Regions from separate parts of the Kosakonia sp. N21 genome, predicted to be linked through region 2. Evidence: predicted binding sites of a transcription regulator. Region 2 holds the regulator's gene; the other holds the start of a gene.
The links. Region 2 encodes LexA, which represses DNA repair genes until DNA is damaged. Its sites were predicted from a motif close to TNCTGTATGTACATACAGNA; they were not measured.

Region 1 (5,796 bases), on a different contig from region 2:
TGAACTTATCCAGGGCTGGATCCTGGGCAGCGAAAAACTGGTGTCCTGCCCGGTGGACTGGTACAGCAGCGTGGAGGTCACCTCCGGCGCACCGCTGGCGGATGAGCGCCCGCTGACCCGTGCCATGATTCGGCTGCTGCTTGATCACTGGCAGTTACCGGCAAGCCTGACACACGCGTTGCGCATTGACTGCCGCTCCACCATTCCTGTCGCCAAAGGCATGGCCAGCAGTACCGCCGACATTGCCGCCACCGCCGTTGCTGCCGCCCGCCACCTTGAGCAACCGCTGAATGAGCCGACGCTGGCGAAACTGTGCGTGGCGCTGGAGCCTACCGACAGCACCCTCTTTTCCGCGCTAACGTTATTCGACCATAATGACGCAGAAACGCACATTGCCTGCAATGGCCTGCCGCAGACGGAAGTGTTGGTGCTGGAAAGCCCGTTGACGCTGACCACGGCGGATTATCATCGTCTCCCGCGCCAGCAGATTTTGCAGGATAACGCCAGGGCGCTGGATCTGGCGTGGCAAAAATTACAGCAGGCGTGCGATCGCAACGACCCTTCGCTGCTCGGCGAGGCCACCACGCTCAGCGCCATTGCCAGCCAGGCATTATTGCCGAAACCGGCGTTCAACACGCTGCTGGAGGTGGTCGAGCGCTACGGGTTGTACGGTCTGAATGTCGCCCACAGCGGCAGCGTGGTCGGACTGTTGCTCGACAGTGCAAGGCACGATGTGGATGCGGTTCGGGAGGGGTTAAAAACCCTGAAATTGCTGGCGCACTGGCCGCAAAATCATCTGCTGAAAATGGTTGCCGGGGGGATCAGGCAGGACGGTGAGAGGCGAACCTCTCACCGCTGAAGGGATTATTCCACTTTGGCGTCAACCGGCTTCAGTTCGCCCATGGATTTGAGCTTTTTGGAGATGTCGCGACGTTCTTTCGACAGCTCGGCGTTTTTGATGATGTAGTCATCAACGCGATCTTCGTAGTCGGTCTTCATGCTGGCAATGATGCCCTGGATGGCTTCAACGCTCATGCCCGGCTTGATGTAGTCGCTGAGGTTGTCCAGCAGCAGTACGCGCTTCTGGTTATCACGGATCTTCTTCTCAACGTCCTGAATTTCGCGTTGCAGTTTATTCTTGCGGCGGAACAGACGCACAAACTCCAGAACATCCTGGAATGAAGGCTTACTCGTTTCCATTTTTACACCCCTGATTATGTGAGATTCGGATTCGTTAAAGCAACGGCATGGAGGCAAACCTAACCCAAAGCCGTTGCATCTGACAATGATTTTTCCTTTTCCCTATCATAACCTCAAATGTAGCTGAATCGAAACAACCTGACAGCGGCAAGCGGTTATCTGCCGCTTATTTACGCAACGCCCGACAGATCAAATGCGACAATAATTCCAGTTGGCGCGCCAGCTCCATGCTCAACCAGACATAGCCGTGGATAGACGTTTCCGCGACAGCGTCCCCCTGGTGCTCACCACTTAATTGCCGCAGCTCGGCGACGATCTCATTCAGTTTTTCCGTATTCGCCAGCACCGGTTGCGGGTTGCCTTCATACAACGCATGGGCGATGGTCAGCAGCGTCTGCTGGGTCATCTGTTGCGTTTCCCGTAATGTGTTGGCGTTAATCATCACGAAATGGCTGGCGCGGGAGCTCCAGTGCGCATTAATTTGCAGCTCCAGCATGCACACCATATTGCGGCTGACGGTCTGGATAGCTTCGAAAATCGCTTTCTGAATGTGCGTCTCTTTGCAGGCCGGGGTTATCAGGCCGCGCATTTTTACGACGTCGCTGAGAATTTTTTGCAGATGTTTTTCCAGCCGCGGGCGCTCCACCAGGTTGCGGGAAAACCCGGCCTGGTAGACGCGGTTAAACGCGGTGACAAACCCCGCCATCTGGATGCGCCAGTGCAAAAACGCGCGCTGCGGCCAGATACCGGTAAACAGCATGGCCAGCAGTGAACCGATGATCACATCGCCGCTGCGCCAGAGTGCCGTGTGCATATCCCCGGCTGGTGCACCCACCACCACCGACAGCGTAATGCCAATCAACAAGGCCTGATACGGTTTTTTACCCAGCGCCAGCCAGCCGCAGAGAAACATCGCCGCCGCGCACCATAGCAGCATCAGCGGCAAAGAAATCAGTTCCAGCTTGAGCGCAATCAGCCCCAATGCCGCGCCAAAGATAGTCCCGCCGATGCGCTCAAAGGCACGCGGAACCACGTTGCCCCAAAAGGAGATCGGCCCCATCAGCACCACCAGCGTAATGAGCGGCCAGGTCCCTTCCGGTACGCTCAATAGCCGGATTATCAGAAACGTCAGGATAAACGCCAGCGTCACGCGCGCACCGTGTACGATGCGATAGTGGCGGTAGAGACGAATTTCAAACGGGCTAAGTGATTTGTCGCGACGCACAGCCGCTCTCCACATTCAAACGACGAAGGCGCAATTGTAGCGATATTTCTGTGGCGGAAGTCACTTTTTAAAACAAAAAAGAGGCGGGCAAACGCGCGCGACCGCCTCTTTTTCACCGCATGACCGCTTAAAGTACTTTCGGTTCCACCGGGATATGCATGTCGATGTCCCAGTAACCGTCGCTTTGCCCGTCGTTCTGGTAGACTTCAAAACAGGGACCGGCGGCAATCTGCAACGACTGGTCGCTCAGCAACTCATCGAAAAACAGATCCCAGCACTGTTCAAACTCTTCGTTGTAAACGCGGGCATGGGCGACTGCATACTGCCCACCAGGTATTTCAGTGGTGATCACCCCTTCGCTGTTAGCCGGAACCTGGAACGCACTGTCGACAGTAATGGCCACGTCGCAGCGCAGTTTTTCCGGCGGCACTTCGTCCGGGTTATCGTAATAGACGCACACCCACTCCAGCGGCTGGATCTGATTATTTTCCACCCACATCAACAACTGTTGAAAACCCTGCTTAACCTTTTCATCCCACGGCCCCACCAGATGGAAACCGGCGATACGGCGTTTTTCAAGCTGATTAACGTTGTAGCCCATGCTGCCCCCCCTACGATTACTGTTTAGACATACAGTATAGCTACTCCGTAGAGGAGTGCCACGCAGGCCAGTTCAATTATGCGAGCAGACTCGCACCCTCGCCACTCTGCCCGCGCGTCGTCAGGATTTATGGTGCAGGTAATCGCTTAAACGGGAGAACCAGCCGCCTTTGCCGACGCTATCCAGCGTCACCAGCGGCCAGTGAGCCACCACCTGATCACGGTCGTAAAGCTGGATCTCCCCCACCCGCTGATGCGCCGCCAGCGGAGCGTCCAGCTCTTTCTTGTCCAGTACGTATTTGGCTTTGATGTTCGCCAGTTCCGCTTTCGGTAGCACCATCCAGAAATCCTGATCGGTACCGACATCCACCTGCTCTTTATCGCCGTACCAGACCCGTTCGCTGCCCACTTTTTTGCCATTACGCAGCACTTCGACAGTGTCGAAATTTTGCTGGCCCCAGTGCAACAGCTTGCGCGCCTGATCTTCGCGGCCTTTCGGGCTATCGGCGCCCATGATCACCGCAATCAAACGGCGCTCGCCGTCGGTGCTGGAGGCAATCAGGTTAAACCCCGCGCCGGAGGTATGCCCGGTCTTCAGACCGTCAACATTCAGCGTCTTATCCCACAGCAGACCATTACGGTTTTGCTGCGTGATGCCGTTCCAGGTCAGGCTTTTTTCACTGTACATATGATAAAAATCCGGCTCACCGTGAATGATGGCGCGAGAAAGCACCGCCAGATCGTAGGCCGAACTGTGCTGGCCTGGGGCGTCCAGCCCGTGTACGGTTTCAAAGTGGGTGTCGCGCAGATTCAGTTTCTGCACGTAGTCATTCATCATGGTGACAAACTGCGGCTGCCCACCCGCAACATGATCCGCCAGCGCCACACAGGCATCGTTGCCGGAATCCACAATCAGACCACGGCTCAGGTCGCGCACCGTCAGGCGGTCACCGGGTTTCAGGAACATCAAAGAAGATCCGTCAAACACCGGGTTGCCTTTCGCCCAGGCATCATGGCCCACGGTGACAACATCGTCAGCGCTGATGCGGTGGCTATCAATCGCCCGGTCCACCACGTAGCCGGTCATCAGTTTGGTCAGACTCGCCGGGTTACGCTGCTGATGTTCATTGCCCGCCGTTAAGATTTGCCCGGTGGTGTAGTCCATCAATACCCAGGAACCGGCCTGAATCGCCGGAGGCTGCGGGGCAAAAGGTAAGTCGTCGGCCAGGGCGCTGTTAACACAGACCGCCAGCAAAGAAGCAGCAAACAAACGGCGTTTCAATGAAATATCCTCATAAGCATCTAAAATCGCCGTTCTTTTTACGGAACTTCGTGTGTCGTTACCTGCTTAAATTGCAATAAAATGTGACACACATCAGATTTAAGCCCCTGTTTTTGCGAAGCTGCACGGGATCTGCGCGGGTTTTTCTTCGGCACACTGCGCGGGATGGTTTACCATAGACGGCATATTTACTGACAGGATGAGCTTCTGGTGTCTGATTCCACCGCAACACCCACTTTTCTCTTTCACGATTACGAAACGTTCGGCACCAGCCCGGCGCTGGATCGTCCGGCGCAGTTCGCCGCCATCCGCACCGATGCGGATTTCAACATTATCGGCGAGCCGGAGGTGTTCTACTGTAAACCCGCCGACGACTATCTGCCGCAGCCGGAAGCGGTATTGATAACCGGTATCACTCCGCAGACAGCCCGCGCCAGAGGCGACAATGAAGCCGCTTTTGCCAAACGTATTCATGACCTGTTTACCGTGCCGAAAACCTGCGTGCTCGGTTACAACAATGTGCGCTTTGACGATGAGGTCACGCGCAACATTTTCTATCGCAACTTCTACGATCCCTATGCGTGGAGCTGGCAGAACAACAACTCGCGCTGGGACTTGCTGGATGTGATGCGCGCCTGCTATGCGCTGCGCCCGGACGGCATTGTCTGGCCGGAAAATGAGGATGGCCTGCCGAGCTTCCGCCTTGAACATCTGACCAAAGCCAACGGCATTGAACACAGCAATGCGCATGATGCGATGGCCGACGTCTATGCCACCATTGCCATGGCGCAGCTGGTCAAAGCGAAACAGCCTAAGTTATTCGATTATCTGTTCAGCCACCGCAACAAGCAGAAGCTGGCGGCGCTGGTTGATGTGCCGCAAATGAAGCCGCTGGTGCATGTCTCTGGCATGTTTGGCGCGTGGCGCGGCAATACCAGTTGGGTTGCGCCGCTGGCCTGGCACCCGGAAAACCGTAATGCGGTGATCATGGTCGACCTGGCGGGCGATATGTCGCCACTGCTGGAGCTGGATGCCGACGCGCTGCGCGAACGGCTCTACACGCCGAAAGCCGGGCTGGGCGATAACGCCGCCGTGCCGGTGAAACTGGTGCATCTGAACAAGTGCCCTGTTCTGGCGCAGGCCAATACGTTGCGTCCACAGGATGCGGAACGGCTGGGCATCAATCGCCAGCAGTGTCTCGATAATCTACAACTCTTGCGTGATAACCCGCAGGTGCGGGAAAAAGTGGTGGCGATTTTCGCCGAGGCCGAACCTTTTACGCCTTCAGAAAACGTTGATGCGCAGATCTACAACGGCTTTTTCAGCGACGCCGATCGCGCGGCAATGAAAATTCTGCTGGAAACCGATCCGCGCAATCTGCCCGCGCTGGATATCACCTTCGCCGATAACCGCATTGAGAAGCTGCTGTTTAACTACCGTGCGCGTAATTTCCCTGGCACGCTGGATGAAAACGAGCAGCAGCGCTGGC
Region 2 (5,796 bases):
GCTGGATCATGTTTCTTGCCAATATTTTGTGGGCTGTGGCTTACGACACACAGTACGCAATGGTCGACAGGGACGATGATGTCAAAATTGGTATCAAATCGACAGCAATCCTGTTTGGCCGTTTCGACAGGTTGATTATTGGTATCTTGCAGGTTGCGGTGATGGCGCTGATGGCGTTCATTGGCTGGCTGAGCGGGTTAGGCTGGGTCTATTACGCGACGGTGCTGATAGCGGGTGGGCTGTTTGTCTACCAGCAAGTGCTGATTGCGGGCCGTGAACGCGACGCCTGTTTTAAAGCCTTTATGAACAATAACTACGTGGGTCTGGTGCTGTTTTTAGGGCTGGCGTTCAGTTACCTGCATTGATGTTTCTCATCCCTCTCCCTGTCGGGAGAGGGTTATCTTACTTTCACGCTTCTGCTTGCGTTGCGCTCTCAATCGTTAAACGCACATCCGATGTAATCAGCTCCGCCAGCATCTGGTACACGCTCAATGTCTGCGCGGGTTCCGCATCGCCAGTGTCGCTGATATAGCCTTCGTCACGCAGCGTCAGCACCAGCGTACTGAAGACCGCCTTATCGAAGAACTCCGGTGCGTTGATACCGTGCAGCACCGACAGACGTTGCGCCAGCGTACGGCTCTCTTTTTCCAGCGTACTGCGGTTCATCGACGGGTTCGCACTCAGCAGCCAGAAGGTGATGGCATAACGTTGCAGCGTTTCGCGCGCACCTGCGGCGAGCAGTTGCAACGTGCGCGAGTGCGCCGGGTTAATGCTCACACGATCGTCTTTCAGCGTCAGCAGCCCCTGGCGCAGCAGCTCCTGGGTCAGGTTTTCCAGCACCTGCGCCAGCTCTGCTTTCTCCCAACGCAGGAACAGCTCCGCTTTCAGCATCGGGTAGAGCAACTCGACATGACGCAGAATTTCACGTTGGGAAATGGCGCGATGCTGGGTCACGATAGCCGCCAGCAATGACGGCAGCATCAGCATATGCGCAATGTTGTTGCGGTAATAGGTCATCAACACGGCCTGCTCGCGCGGCAGAATGATGATATCGCCGATAGTATCTTTCTCGACTTCAAACTTGTTCATCTGCAACGCGTGATCGATAAGCTCACTGGCGCTGGCGGACGGCGTGGTTGAATCCGGCGAATAGGGCACATTGCGCATGAGCTCAAGGTAGCAACTCAATTGCTCGGTTAACTGCTCACGCGTCAGAGAGCGCTGACGCGATGCCAACAGCGCCGTACAGCACAGGTTCATGGCGTTAGCCGCACCCGCGTTGTTAATTCGCACCATCAGATCGGCGGCAATGCCGTTCACCGTCGGCGTTAACCATGCCGGACGGATGGCTTCAATCGGATCGATCGACTCGCGCCACTCCGGTACATGGTGGTTCAGGTAGTTCATCAGCGGGATGGGCTCGCCGAAATTCACATACCCCTGGCCCAGATTGCGCAGCTTGCTCAGGCCTCGCACCATCTGCAACAGACTCTCTTTCTCTTTCGTCGCCCCGCGCAGCTCTTTGGCGTAAGTGCCCACTTCCATCACGTGCTCATAACCGATGTAAATCGGCACCAGCGTGATCGGACGCGTACCGCCGCGCAGCATTGCCTGGATGGTCATCGACAGCGTACCGGTTTTCGGATCCAACAAACGCCCGGTGCGGGAACGGCCGCCCTCGACAAAATATTCGACGGAATAACCGCGGCTGAACAGCTCGCCCAGATATTCACGAAACACAGTGGAATAGAGCTTATTGCCTTTAAAAGTACGGCGAATAAAGAACGCGCCCAGACGGCGGAAAATCGGCCCGGCGGGCCAGAAATTCAGGTTAATGCCTGCGGCGATATGTGGCGGCACCAGCCCCTGGTGATACAGTACGTACGACAGCAGCAGGTAGTCCATATGGCTGCGGTGGCAGGGCACATAGACAATCTCGTGACCATCATGGGCCAACTGGCGCACGCGCTCGGCGTTGTGCACATTAATGCCCTGATAGAGACGGTTCCAGGTGAAGCCAAGGATGCGGTCGGTCAAGCGGATCATCTCGTACGAGAAGTTCGCTGCAATCTCTTCCATCAGCGCAATGGCGTTTTGCTGCGCCTTATCGTGGGAGATTTTTTTGCTGCGCGCCTCATCTTCGACAGCTCTGGCAATCGCTTTGGATGAGAGCAGCTTATTAAACAGATCCTGGCGCGCAGGCAGGCGCGGGCCAACTGCGGCAAGGCGCTGACGGGCGAAGTGCATACGCGCGACGCGCGCCAGTTTCTGCGCGATGATTTTGTCTGTGCCGTGTTCTGTCGCCATGCGACGCAATGAAACCGGCGGCGAAAAACGCACGAAGCTGTCGCGGCCAAGCCAGGAAACAGCGAAGAATTTCTGAATGCCGTTGAGCATGCGTAAAGGCGGGTTGACTTCGCCCTTCTCACGCCCGGGGGAGCGACCAAACATCACCGATACCGGCACCATTTGCACATCCAAATCCGGATGACTGCGGTGGAGATCCAGGTAATCATGGAACAGTTTGATGGATTCTTCTTTTGGCGTGTAATAGGTAAATACACGCGGCCCGCCGTGGATAAACACGTAACGCGGTAGCAGTGCGCCGTCGATTTCCAGCGGTTCCAGTGGGTCTGGCAGCTCATGCGCCAGACACTGAGCGCGCAGCGTCATCAAGTCTGCCTTGGAGTTGTAAGGCAGCACATACATGATGGGACGTGAGGTATCGAGACCCAGTTCCTGTGCAGGTTCTGCGGGGATCGATTTACTTTTTACCAGCACGCTTAATGGTAAATTCAGTAATTTGTAGTAAATTCGTGGCCAGCCGGACATAAAGGATGTAAAGCCTCTGGTTAATAGTGCCATTGCGCCGCAAGAATATCAGAAAGCGCGCATAATTTCTGTTGTACCTCTGCATGCTTACATAGACATTGATGCTCATTAGATAAAAAGGTTCTTTTTCATGGCCAATAATACCACTGGATTAACCCGGATCATTAAAGCGGCGGGCTATTCCTGGAAAGGCGTTCGCGCCGCATGGATAAATGAAGCGGCGTTTCGCCAGGAGGCCGTCGCGGTCGTGCTGGCCATTATTATTGCCTGCTGGCTTGATGTGGAGCCCATCACGCGCGTGCTGCTGATTGGTTCGGTTTCGCTGGTCATGATCGTTGAAATCCTCAACAGCGCAATTGAAGCCGTGGTGGATCGGATTGGCGCGGAATTTCATGAGCTTTCCGGGCGAGCGAAGGATATGGGGTCGGCAGCGGTGCTGATGTCTATCCTGCTGGCGCTGTTTACCTGGATCTCATTGCTCTGGTCGCATTTTCGATAACGATTCCAGAATTCGATAACGCCCTGGTTTTTTGCTTAAATTTGGTTCCAAAATCACCTTTAACTGTATATACTCACAGCATAACTGTATATACACCCAGGGGGCGGAATGAAAGCATTAACGGCCAGGCAGCAAGAGGTGTTCGATCTTATCCGCGATCGCATCTCCCAAACAGGTATGCCGCCGACGCGTGCGGAAATCGCGCAACAATTGGGGTTCCGTTCCCCAAATGCGGCTGAAGAACACCTCAAAGCGCTGGCGCGCAAAGGGGTTATCGAAATCGTATCCGGCGCATCCCGCGGTCTTCGCTTGCTGCTCGAAGAAGAAGACGATCTCGGGCTGCCGCTGATCGGTCGTGTCGCCGCCGGTGAGCCGCTGCTGGCGCAGCAGCATATCGAAGGGCATTACCAGGTCGATCCTGCGCTCTTCAAACCGCATGCGGATTTCCTGCTGCGCGTTAGCGGGATGTCGATGAAAGACATCGGCATTATGGACGGCGACCTGCTCGCGGTGCATAAAACGCAGGACGTGCGCAACGGCCAGGTGGTTGTGGCGCGTATTGAAGACGAAGTTACCGTTAAACGTCTGAAAAAACAGGGCAACACCGTTGAACTGTTACCGGAAAACAATGAGTTTTCCCCGATTGTTGTTGATCTGCGCGATCAAAACTTCACCATTGAAGGGCTGGCGGTAGGTGTCATTCGCAATGGCGAGTGGCTGTAACGCCTCCCTTATTCGCTGCGGCGCTGTTTTACGCTCCGCAGCGTTAATCCCTTTCCCCGATCGATTCTGACACTGCTATGCCGCTGCTGACTGCATCCGACAAAGCGCTGTGGCGACTTGCCCTGCCAATGATCTTCTCCAATATCACTGTCCCGTTGCTGGGACTGGTGGATACGGCTGTGGTCGGGCATCTGGATAGTGCGGTCTATCTGGGCGGTGTGGCCATCGGCGCGACCGCGACCAGCTTCCTGTTTATGCTGCTGCTGTTCCTGCGGATGAGCACCACCGGGCTGACGGCCCAGGCATACGGCGCGAAAAATGCGCACGCGCTGGCCCGGGCGTTGGTACAGCCACTGCTGCTGGCGCTGGGTGCGGGTGTGCTGATTACACTGTTGCGCGCGCCGCTTATCGATCTGGCGTTGCACATTACTGGCGGCAGCGCTGCGGTGTTGGAGCAGGCGCGGCGCTTTCTTGATATCCGCTGGCTAAGCGCTCCCGCATCGCTCGGCAACCTGGTGCTGCTGGGTTGGCTGCTGGGTGTGCAGTATGCCCGCGCACCGGTGATCCTGCTGGTAGTGGGTAACGTTCTCAATATTGTGCTTGATGTCTGGCTGGTGATGGGGCTGGGCATGAATGTCCAGGGGGCAGCACTGGCAACGGTGGTGGCGGAGTACGCGACCTTTGTGCTCGGTCTGCTGATGGCGCGACGTGTGCTGGTTATGCGCGGTATCACCTTCCCGGTGCTGAAGACGGCCTGGCGCGGTGGACTTGGGCGCTTGCTGGCGCTTAATCGGGACATCATGCTGCGCTCGTTATTGCTACAGCTCTGCTTTGGTTCGATAACCGTGTTCGGCGCGCGTCTTGGCGGCGAAACCGTGGCGGCGAATGCGGTGCTGATGATGTTTCTGACGTTCACTGCCTACGCGCTGGACGGGTTCGCTTATGCAGTGGAAGCCCATTCCGGGCACGCTTATGGCGCGCGTGACGACACTCAGCTTAAGCTCATCTGGCACGCGGCGTGCCGCCAGGCAGGTCTGGTGGCGCTGGTGTTCTCGGCGGTATATGCGCTGGCCGGGGAGTCAATTATCGCGCTGCTCACCTCGCTGCCAGCCCTGCAAAACATGGCCGGGCACTATCTTATCTGGCAAGTGATCCTGCCGGTGGTGGGCGTGTGGTGTTATTTGCTGGATGGCATGTTTGTGGGTGCGACGCGCGGTGCGGAAATGCGTAACAGCATGGCGGTTGCTGCGTGCGGGTTTGCCCTGACGCTGTTGACGGTGCCCACGCTGGGCAACCATGGTCTGTGGTTGTCGCTGGTGGTGTTCCTGGCGCTGCGTGGGCTGACTTTAGCGTGGGTATGGCGTCGTCACTGGCGCAATGGCACCTGGTTTTCCGGTGTTGACCCCTCCTGACAGCCCCTCTTTTCCCCTAGTATTGCTGGTTCACTCCTCTTTCTTTCGTCTCGTTAATACGGTTTTTTTTATCGTAAATGGTTAAAGATTCCGAATGTAAAACAAATTGCAGTATTACTGACTACAATAATCAGTACGTTCAGCGCAACAGGAACGTAACTTTTAACCGAACGATAAGGAGTCAACGATGAACAAAGACGAAATCGGCGGTAACTGGAAGCAGTTTAAAGGTACTGTGAAAGAGAAATGGGGCAAGTTGACCGATGACGATATGACCGTCATCGAAGGGAAACGTGACCAGCTGGTGGGTAAAATCCAGGAGCGTTATGG

Region 1: the regulator LexA is predicted to act here: its motif matches at 3,044-3,063, upstream of sbmC (DNA gyrase inhibitor SbmC).

The regions. Positions count from the first base shown of each region.
Region 1 is NZ_JBOBHR010000001.1:627,319-633,114, reverse strand. Features, by position in the region: gene ACQ3G7_RS02825 (L-threonine kinase) at 1-859, shown strand, start outside; gene ACQ3G7_RS02820 (DUF496 family protein) at 865-1,200, opposite strand; gene ACQ3G7_RS02815 (FUSC family protein) at 1,367-2,425, opposite strand; gene sbmC (DNA gyrase inhibitor SbmC) at 2,553-3,026, opposite strand; gene dacD (serine-type D-Ala-D-Ala carboxypeptidase DacD) at 3,147-4,307, opposite strand; gene sbcB (exodeoxyribonuclease I) at 4,518-5,796, shown strand, end outside.
Region 2 is NZ_JBOBHR010000003.1:42,434-48,229, forward strand. Features, by position in the region: gene ubiA (4-hydroxybenzoate octaprenyltransferase) at 1-365, shown strand, start outside; gene plsB (glycerol-3-phosphate 1-O-acyltransferase PlsB) at 409-2,832, opposite strand; gene ACQ3G7_RS07330 (diacylglycerol kinase) at 2,963-3,331, shown strand; gene lexA (transcriptional repressor LexA) at 3,440-4,054, shown strand; gene dinF (MATE family efflux transporter DinF) at 4,132-5,466, shown strand; gene ACQ3G7_RS07345 (CsbD family protein) at 5,654-5,796, shown strand, end outside.